2 regions of the Pseudarthrobacter sp. MDT1-40-2 genome follow, and region 1 is predicted to be linked to the other one. Evidence: riboswitches for the same ligand, from Rfam matches in the RefSeq annotation. Region 1 holds a riboswitch; the other holds the start of a gene.
The links. A riboswitch is a leader RNA that binds a small molecule or an ion and turns the genes downstream of it on or off. The one in region 1 is predicted to bind S-adenosylmethionine.

Region 1 (4,765 bases):
GGGCATGCCTGCCCAGCCGACTCCGGGGCTGGAGAAAGGCAATTTGCCGTCGGTATTCCGCCGGCTCGGCATGGACGCCACCAGGCCATGGCGGGACCTCCTGCAGGGCGCCGGCCTCGCTGCGCTGATCGGGATTCCTTCGCTGGGCCTGTATGCCGCCGGCAGGGCGCTGGGAATCACCACGGCCATCATCCCCAGCGCGCTGGACGCCTATTGGTGGACCGTTCCCGTTCTGGTCCTCTCCGCTGTCAGGCACGCGCTTGTTGAAGAGGTCATTGTGGTGGCGTATCTCCTGGACCGGTTCGGCCGGTTCGGCTGGAGCGTGCCGCTGGCCATCCTGCTGAGCTCCGTGCTGCGCGGCAGCTACCACCTCTACCAGGGCTTCGGGCCGTTCATCGGCAATGTGGTGATGGGCGTTATCTTCGCCTGGCTATACACCAGAACCGGGCGGGTCATGCCGCTGATTGTCGCCCATGCCCTGCTGGACATCGTGGCATTCGTGGGGTTCAGCCTGATAGGGAGTGCGATGGGGCTCGGCTGAGTTATCGCTAGGCCCGTTAAGCGAATCGGCCGCCGGCTGCGGGTGGCATCGTTGGCACCCGCAACAGGCGGCCGAAGTATTGGAGATGGTCAGATGGTCACGGCGCCGGATGCTGTTTCGAACGTGACAGACAGGATACCGGGGGTACCGTGCGGTGCCATCCAGTCGACGGAAACGTCCTCAAGTGGCTTCTCCACCGGTTCGCCCAGCCACTCGGTGACGCGTTCGGCGGAACCGGCGATGGTGAGGCTGGACATCTTAACGTTGCTCTCGTACGCATTGGACGGGTGCAGGGCGGGATCACCCTCCCACTTGAGCAGGTACGGCACCTGGGGATCGGCAATGAGTCCCAGGATTCCGATCTGCTTCCATACGAGTTCGCGGCCATCCGGGAACTTGCGGTTGCCGTTCACGGCGGAGCGGCCCAGCCTGGCCTCAAAAGGAGTCAGGTCCTCCACTTCGACGCACCATCCCATCCAGCCGCCGCCGGCGGCGGAGCGGGCGCGGACGGCCTGGCCAAAGGGGGCCTTGTCTGATGCAGGGTGGTCAAGCACTTCCACTACTTCTAGGTACTTGTGGCCGGCCAGCGGAAAAATCATGTTCCGGGTGCCAAAGCGGGGGTGGACTCCGCCCTTCACAGCGTCGACCCCCAGTGCAGCGGAGATGCGTTCGGTGGTGGCAGCGAGGCCATCGTGTTCACAGGCGTAAGAGACGTGATCCATGCGCATGCCTTCATCTTGGCACTTTGTGATCGGGCTCTCAGCTAAGGGTACCCTTAGCGGCTTACTCGTCTAGGCATTGGGAGAAAGTTCGTCACAATTCTGGTCATCCTACTGACTGCTTCCTACACTGGGTCCAGGTCATGAGTGCCAGCGTTTTGCCCCGGCTTGCTGGCCGGCAACCCTCCATCCGCGGTGGGGTGCCCCGGGTGAAGACCGGGCTGTCCGGCAACCGCCGGGTGGCAAGCGCGCCCCGGCCCATGATGGGACCGGGCATTCTCCAGGAGCTTTAATGTCCAATGCATGGTCCTTCGAAACCCGCCAGATCCACGCAGGCCAGGAGCCGGACGCCGCAACCGGCGCCAGGGCACTGCCCATCTACCAGACCACCTCGTTCGTCTTCCCGTCCGCCGAAAGCGCGGCCAACCGCTTTGCCCTCAGCGAGCTTGCACCGATTTACACCCGGATCGGAAACCCCACCCAGGACGCGGTCGAACAGCGCATCGCCAGCCTTGAAGGCGGTCTTGGCGCCTTGCTGCTGAGCTCCGGCCAGGCGGCGGAAACCTTTGCCATCCTCAACGTCGCCGAGGCCGGCGATCACGTGGTGGCCAGCCCCAGCCTCTACGGCGGCACGTACAACCTCCTGGCGCACACGCTCAAGCGCTTCGGCATCTCCGTGACGTTCGTAGAGGATCCGGACAACCTGGACCAATGGCGTGACGCCGTCCAGGACAACACCAAGCTTTTCTTCGGCGAGGTCGTGTCCAACCCCCGCCAGGACGTGTTGGACATCGAAGGTGTCGCTGCCGTGGCGCATGCCGCCGGGGTGCCGCTCATCGTGGACAACACCCTCTCCACGCCCTACCTGATCCGTCCCATCGAATGGGGCGCCGACATCGTGGTGCATTCCGCCACCAAGTACCTCGGCGGGCACGGCACGGCAATCGCCGGTGTCATCGTCGATTCCGGGAACTTCGACTTCGGCAAGGACCCTGAGCGCTTCCCCGGATTCAACACCCCGGACCCCAGCTACAACGGCCTGGTGTACGCCCGTGACCTCGGCGTCAACGGCATCCTCGGCGCCAACCTGTCCTACATCCTCAAGGCCCGCGTCCAGCTGCTCCGCGACCTCGGTTCTGCTGTGGCTCCGTTCAACGCCTTCCTCATCGCCCAAGGGCTGGAAACACTGAGCCTGCGCGTGGAACGCCATGTTGCCAACGCCACCGCCGTGGCGAACTGGCTGGAGGCGAGGTCCGACGTCGAATCGGTCGCCTATGCCGGCCTGCCGTCCAGCCCCTGGTTCGAGCGCGGGCAGAAATACGGTCCGCGCGGAACCGGCGCAATCGTCGCCTTCAACCTTGCCGGTGGGGCCGAGGCAGGCAAGGCGTTTGTTGATGCGCTGGAGCTGCACTCCCACGTGGCAAACATCGGGGACGTACGCTCCCTGGTGATCCATCCGGCATCGACAACCCACAGCCAGCTTTCCCCGGAGCAGCAGGCAGTAGCCGGGGTGACCCCCGGACTGGTCAGGCTCTCTGTCGGCCTGGAGCACATCGATGACATCCTCGCAGACCTTGAGTCCGGCTTCAGGGCAGCCAAGGAAGCCTGAGTTCCCGCAGCACAAAGGCGGAGCGTACGTCAAAAACGTCATACGCTTCGCCTTTTTGCTGCCCTGTTTCGTAGAATCGTGGCAGGTCATGAGTGCCAGCAACAGCCCCGGCTTGCTGGCCGGCAACCCTCCTTCGCGGCGGGGTGCCCCGGGTGAAGACCTGGCCTGACGTCAGCCGACGCCAGGCAATCGCGAAGAAAAGGCACCACTCATGACGATTACCGTCTCCCGCACTGCCGCTGCCGGCGCAGTACCCGCCGCCGGGCAGCTTGACGGGACCCTCCGCTACCACTCCATCGGCGGGCTGGACCTCGAAGGCGGAGGCCACCTCCCGGACGTCATCCTGGCTTATGAGACCTGGGGCCGGCTCAATGAGGACCGAAGCAACGCCGTCCTCATCGAGCATGCCCTGACCGGCAGCACCCACGTCACCCGGGGCGGCAGCGACGAAGAAGGCTGGTGGGAGCAGCTTGCCGGTCCCGGGGCGCCGGTGGATACGGACCGTTTCTTCGTTGTGTCGGTCAACATTGTGGGCGGCTGCTACGGATCTACTGGTCCCGCGTCGCCTGCTCCGGACGGCTTGCCCTGGGGTTCCCGCTTCCCGTTAATAACCCTGCGTGACAGCACCGAGGCGGAAGCGCGGTTGGCGGACCAGTTGGGGATCGATTCCTGGTACGCCGTGATCGGCGGATCCATGGGAGGCGCCCGCGCCCTGGAATGGGCAGTGACGTACCCGCAGCGGGTCCAACGCTGCGGCGTGATCTCGATCGGAGCGGCCAGCACCGCCGAGCAGATCGCTTTTGCTCAGGCGCAGACGCTGGCCATCCGCCAGGATCCCCACTTCAGGGGCGGCGACTACTACGACGGTGCGCAGCCCGAAGCCGGGCTGGCTCTGGCACGCAGGATCGCCCACATCACCTACCGTTCGGCACTGGAACTTAACAGCAGGTTCGGGCGGGAGGCGCAGGAGCCGGAATCTCCCCTGCAACAGCAGGCGTTGGGGGAGCGGGGCCGCTACCAGGTGGAAAGCTACCTTGATCACCAGGGAACGAAGCTGGTTAAGCGGTTCGACGCCAACAGCTACATCGCCATAACAGAGTCCCTGATGAGCCACGACATATGCCGGAACAGGGGCGCCCTGCCGGATGTCCTCCGGCGGGTGACTGCCAAATTCTTCATTGCCGCTGTAGATTCCGACCGGCTGTATTTCCCGGAGCAGTCCCAGGAACTGGCCAGGGCACTGCCTGGCAATGTTCCGGTGCATGTCATCTCAGCGCCCATTGGGCATGACGGCTTCCTGACGGAAATCGGCCAGCTGGACCGGGAGCTACGGAAGCATCTCTCGGCCTAAGCCCGGCCAGGCCAAGACGGCAGGAACGGTCCGCTAGCCCTTCATGATTTCGTCACGCTGGGCCATATAGTCCTCCATGGCCAGTTCACCGGCACTGAACTTCGCGTCGAGCTCCGCAAGCTTCCGGGCGCGGTAGCCCTGTGGAGCGGACGGAACAGCAGGAGCCGGCGGCACCACGGGCGGCTGGGAGTCCCGTGGATTGGGTGTTGCCTGCTGCGGGGGAAGCTGTTCAGCCGCCGGCGCATCCTGCCACGCGGGAATGATGGGCGGCAGGTCTTGCCGGGGCTGGATCTGGCGGTAGGGACCTGCGAAGTAGTCCTGCTGCGTGTAGCCGTCCCGGTGCTGGGGCTGCCCGGGGGCGCCAGGGCCGTTGGCCGGGCCGCCGAATTCGCTGGGCGCGCCGGGCCCGCCGAAGTACCGCTCGTTCCGGCCCTTGGTGGAGCGCCGGTACCAGCGCATCAGGAACGGGATCAGGATGGACAGGATAATAATCCAGAAAAACAGGGAACTCACGGTGCCTGACCTCTCATCGGTGTACTCCCAGT
Region 2 (4,765 bases), on a different contig from region 1:
CGTCCCCACCAGGCAGCCCTGATGGGGCGCATCGCTGTGTACCCAAAGCGCAGAGGCAACTTCCTCAGGGAGGTCGAAATCGCGGTATTCCCCGCGGCTGCCGATTCGGACTATCAAGGCACCGCCGAACGGTTTCCGGCCCACCACCTCGACGTCGGAATCGAGGTTGATGTTTTCGGCTGCCAGGTAACGGAGCAACTCCGGGTTGTCGTCGCTGATCCGGGTGATCCGGCCGCTATGACCGGCATCAAGTTCATTCATCAAGAGAGCCTTGGGCATCCTGACAACCCCGTCGGCGCCGGGAATGGGATCCCCATGGGGATCCCGGTCCGGGTTGCCCAGTTTGGCCGCCATGCGCTCAATGAAAGTGTCAGAGACAGCGTGTTCCAGATGCTCAGCTTCGTCGTGGACCTCGTCCCAGCTGTAGCCCAGCTCGCGGACCAGGTAGGTTTCGATCAGCCGGTGCCGTCGGACCATGGACAAAGCAAGCCGCAGGCCTTCCCCGGTGAGGGTGATAGCGCTGTACGGTTGGTGGTCCACCAGGCCCTGGTCCTTGAGTTTGCGGACCATCTCCGAAACCGAGGAGTTGGCTACGCCCAGCCGCTGTGCCAGCTGGGAGGATGTGATGGGCTTGTCCTGCCATTCGGTAAAGGAGTAGATAACCTTGACGTAGTCCTCGATGGACGATGACGGCGCGGTGGGCTTCACGGGATCAAGCCTACTCTTCCGGGGCTGCCATCAGGCCTTGATGGCACGCCAGGCCTGCGTTACATAGGGAAGTGCCAGCACGTCGTCGCGGGAATGTCCCAGGTGTTCGTGCAGGTACCAGTCCAGGTTGGCAAGGACTTTGGCGCGGGTGGCGTCGGCAGCGGCGAGGTAGTAGCTCCGGGACTTGGTCAGCTCTACGATGTCCTGCGTGGTCAGGGCATCCTCCCAGCGGATCTGCCGGCCCTCAAGGCCGCGGAACTCGCGGCCCACGGCCGGCCGGAAATCCGGCTTGAGGACGTCGCCGGCGTGCATGATGCGGGAAAGCCTATGGACCCAGGGGACAGTGGTATCCAGCTGGTTCCAGATCAGGACAAGTGTCCCCCCGGGCCGCAGGATGCGTGCTGCCTCGGTGCTTGCGGCCAGGGCATCCACCCAGTGCCAGGCCTGGGCCGCACTCACGACGTCGAAAGCCAGGTCCGGCAGTCCGGTAGCCTCTGCCGGTCCAAGGCACGCCAGGGCTTCCGGGCAGGACCGGTGCAGTTGGGCCAGCATGTCGGCGGAAGGATCAACGGCGGTGACCTGCAGTCCCCGTTCCAGCAGTAGGGCCGTGAATTTTCCGGTTCCTGCGCCAATGTCAACGACGTCCCGCGCCGCCGCCGGAATCAACCAGTCAACGGCCGCCGGCGGGTAACCGGGCCGGACGCGGTGGTAGTGCTCGCCGCCGTCCTGGAAGCTTTGGCCAAGTTCCCGGCGTCGGCCTTGCTCCAGCTTGGGTCCGCCCCGTGCCAACGGATGTCTCCTTCGTGCTTGACTAAACTGCCAGTCCTACGAATTTACCGCAGGCCGGTGCTGCAGTTCAGCCGACGGAGCAGGGCGCTGCTCCCGCCGTGCCGGGGGTGTTGGGTGCCCAGTGCGGATAGGTGCGCGAGTCGTTAGCGGGAACCCATCGGCCCGAATCCACCACGTAGTCCCAGCCCAGTCCCGTGCTGCGGAGCGCAGCAACACCGGCAACCAGGCGTTCGGCGTCCTCCAGCCGGGAGCCGAGGCCGAAGCTGGCCCTCAGCGAGCCCGAGGGAAGGCCAAGGCGCTTGAGCAGGGGATGGGCGCAGAACCGGCCGTCGCGCAGCCCAACGCCGTGCTCTGCGGACAGGTATGCAGCCACCAGTCCGGCGTCGTAGCCTTCCACTGAGAAATTCACGACGCCAATTGTGTCAGTGGAATCTTCGAAGATGTGGTGAACGGTGACGCCGTCGATCGCCTGCAGGCCCTGCACCAGGTGCTCCCGGATGGCAGCCTCATGCGAGCTCACCAGGGCGGGATCTATGGCGGCCAACACCTGGGTGGCGCGGGCAAGGGTGGCAGCGCCCAGGACGTTGGGGGAGCCGCCCTCATGCCGGGCAGGTCCCGTGGTCCAGCTGACACCATCGAGCCGGGCCTCGCTGACTGCTCCGCCGCCGGCAAGGTGGGGGGTACCGGCGTCGAGCCAGTCCGGCCGGCCGATCAGGACGCCCGAACCGAACGGTGCGTAAAGTTTGTGGCCGGAGAAGGCAAGGTAGTCGACGTCGGACGTTTCAATGTTGATCCGGCGGTGCGGCGCCAGCTGAGCAGCGTCCACCACGATCCTGGCACCATATTCGTGGGCCAGCGCAGCGAGTTCGGCGATAGGCAGGATCTCGCCGGTGACGTTGGAGGCACCGGTGACGGCAAGAAGGCTGACGTCGCCTTGGGCCAGTTCATGCCGAAGCGCTGCTATGGTTCCGGCGATGGTGTGCCCGGCCACCACGCTGCGGTGCGGAACGCCCTGCCAGGGAAGGAGATTGGCATGGTGCTCGATGTCCAGGTACAGGACTTCGCCTACGGTGCGACCATCCACGACGGGCAGGCAGCCTGCCAGCAGGTTCAGGGAGTCAGTAGTGTTCCGGGTAAAAATGACGGTGTCGTCCGCCCGCCCGCCCAGGAAGTCCCGGACGATGTTGCGGGCATTCTCGTAGACCGAGGTGCTGATCTGCGAGGCATAGCCGGCACCCCGGTGGACACTCGCGTAGTACGGCAGGATCTCGTTCAGATAGGCCGAAACCACCGACAAGGCGGGGGCAGAGGCGCCATAGTCGAGGTTGGCGTAGCGTACGTGACCGCCCTGAATCAGCGGAGCCTGGATCTCGGCGCCGGTGACGGCGGCCAGCGGGCGCGCAGCCAGGGAGTTGCTAACGGGGGAAAAGGTGACAGCAGTCATGGGTCCTCACAAACTCAGGATGCCCGCTACAGGGAATCCGCGCTTGCCGTGTCCGCTCCGGACCGGCCCGGTCGTCACCCGGGGCACCCCACCGCGAATGGAGGGTTGCCGGCCAGCAAACCGGGGTTTAGCGCTGGCACTCGTGACCTGTAAGAAGACTAGAACAACGGCCAGCCGGGTAAAAACCCCGGCTGGCCGTTGACCGCTTTATTACTGTGTTTATTACGGGATTTTACGAGGGCCAAGTGCCCTCAGAGGAGGTCGTCGACGTCGGGATTCAGGCGCTTGAGGACTTCAGAGTGGAGGATGGAGTTGGTGGCCAGCGCGTTTCCGCCGAACGGACCGTCCTCCCCCTCCAGAGAGGTGAACCGGCCACCCGCCTCGACGACCAGCGGGACGAGGGCGGCCATGTCGTAGAGATTGAGCTCGGGCTCGCACGCGATGTCCACAGCGCCCTCGGCAACCATGCAGTAGGACCAGAAGTCACCGAAGGCCCGCGTCCTCCAGACATCTTCGGTCAGTGCCAGGAACTCGTTCAGGTTGCCCCGCTCCTTCCAGCCGCCCAGGCTCGAGTACGACAGCGAGGCGTCCGCGAGCGTGGAAACGTTGGAGACGCGCAACCGCGTTGCGGAAGCGAGGGAGCGGCCCATGTATGCCCCGGCGCCCTTGGCGGCCCACCAGCGCTTGCCCAGGGCCGGAGCACTAACAAGGCCCACAACCGGCTCGCCATCATCAATCAAGGCAATAAGCGTGGCCCAGACCGGGACTCCACGGACAAAGTTCTTCGTCCCGTCAATGGGATCAATGATCCAGCGCCGGGAGCCGTGCCCGCTGCTGCCGAATTCCTCACCCAGTACGGCGTCACGGGGCCGGGAGCGCGAAAGCTGTCCCCGGATGGCTTCTTCAGCCGCTTTGTCCGCATCCGTAACGGGTGTCAGGTCCGGCTTGGTCTCGACCTTAAGGTCCAGGGCCTTGAACCGGCTCATCGTCTGGTCATCGACCGAATCGGCCAGTACGTGGGCAAGGCGCAGGTCATCGTTGTAGCTCGAAGAGGGTTGGATCATGGTTACAAGCTACCGGCAAAATGCGGGCGAACCGGGGAGATTGCGATCGGCGGCATCAGCCGACGCTGCCCAGCTCCTTGGATTCCTGGCCCTCCAGACGTGGATCGACGCCCAGCAGGCGGCGTAGGGATGCCAGCCGCGCGGGACCTGACGGGCCAGCACTTCCGGCCGCTACATATGGGTCCAGGCCACAATCCGCCGCATCGGTGTGCTTGCAGCCGCGGCCACAGCGTTCCGTGCCGGGTTCAAGATCGGGGAATGCCCTCAGGATGCGATCCGGATCAACGTGGGCGAGCCCAAAGGATCGGATACCAGGCGTGTCGATGATCCAGCTCCCGGGCGGGGCGTCGGCGAGCTTTAGCGCCAACGCCGAGGACGATGTATGGCGTCCGCGGCCCGTGACCGCATTCACGCCGCCGGTGGCGCGCTCAGCGCCCGTGAGGGCGTTGACCATGGTGGATTTGCCGACTCCGGAGTGCCCCAGCATCACCGTGACCTTGCCGTCCAGATGGGCGCGGAGTTCGGCAACTGCCCTTTTGTCCAGTTTGGCTGAGAGCCCGTCATCGGACCGGGCATCGATTCCGGAGGCATCGGTGTCGGCTGTGCGGCTGATGATCACCGGAAAGTCCAGGTGCTCGTAGTTGGAGAGCAGCCCGGCAGGATCCTTGACGTCGGCTTTGGTGACCAGCAGAAGGGGGTCGATTCCGGCGTCGTAGGCAGCCACGAGGGCGCGGTCGATAAACCCGGTCCGTGGTTCTGG

Region 2: another riboswitch for S-adenosylmethionine. It lies ahead of AC50X5_RS02315 (aminotransferase class V-fold PLP-dependent enzyme); the one in region 1 lies ahead of metX (homoserine O-acetyltransferase MetX).

What each region holds. Positions count from the first base shown of each region.
Region 1 is NZ_JBWZCL010000004.1:271,646-276,410, forward strand. Features, by position in the region: gene AC50X5_RS13600 (CPBP family intramembrane glutamic endopeptidase) at 1-541, shown strand, start outside; gene AC50X5_RS13605 (VOC family protein) at 631-1,269, opposite strand; SAM riboswitch class IV at 1,400-1,515, shown strand; gene AC50X5_RS13610 (bifunctional o-acetylhomoserine/o-acetylserine sulfhydrylase) at 1,553-2,869, shown strand; SAM riboswitch class IV at 2,954-3,067, shown strand; gene metX (homoserine O-acetyltransferase MetX) at 3,081-4,220, shown strand; gene AC50X5_RS13620 (hypothetical protein) at 4,254-4,733, opposite strand.
Region 2 is NZ_JBWZCL010000001.1:489,308-494,072, reverse strand. Features, by position in the region: gene AC50X5_RS02325 (metal-dependent transcriptional regulator) at 1-708, opposite strand, end outside; gene AC50X5_RS02320 (class I SAM-dependent methyltransferase) at 739-1,497, opposite strand; gene AC50X5_RS02315 (aminotransferase class V-fold PLP-dependent enzyme) at 1,565-2,941, opposite strand; SAM riboswitch class IV at 2,976-3,089, opposite strand; gene hisN (histidinol-phosphatase) at 3,193-4,005, opposite strand; gene rsgA (ribosome small subunit-dependent GTPase A) at 4,061-4,765, opposite strand, start outside.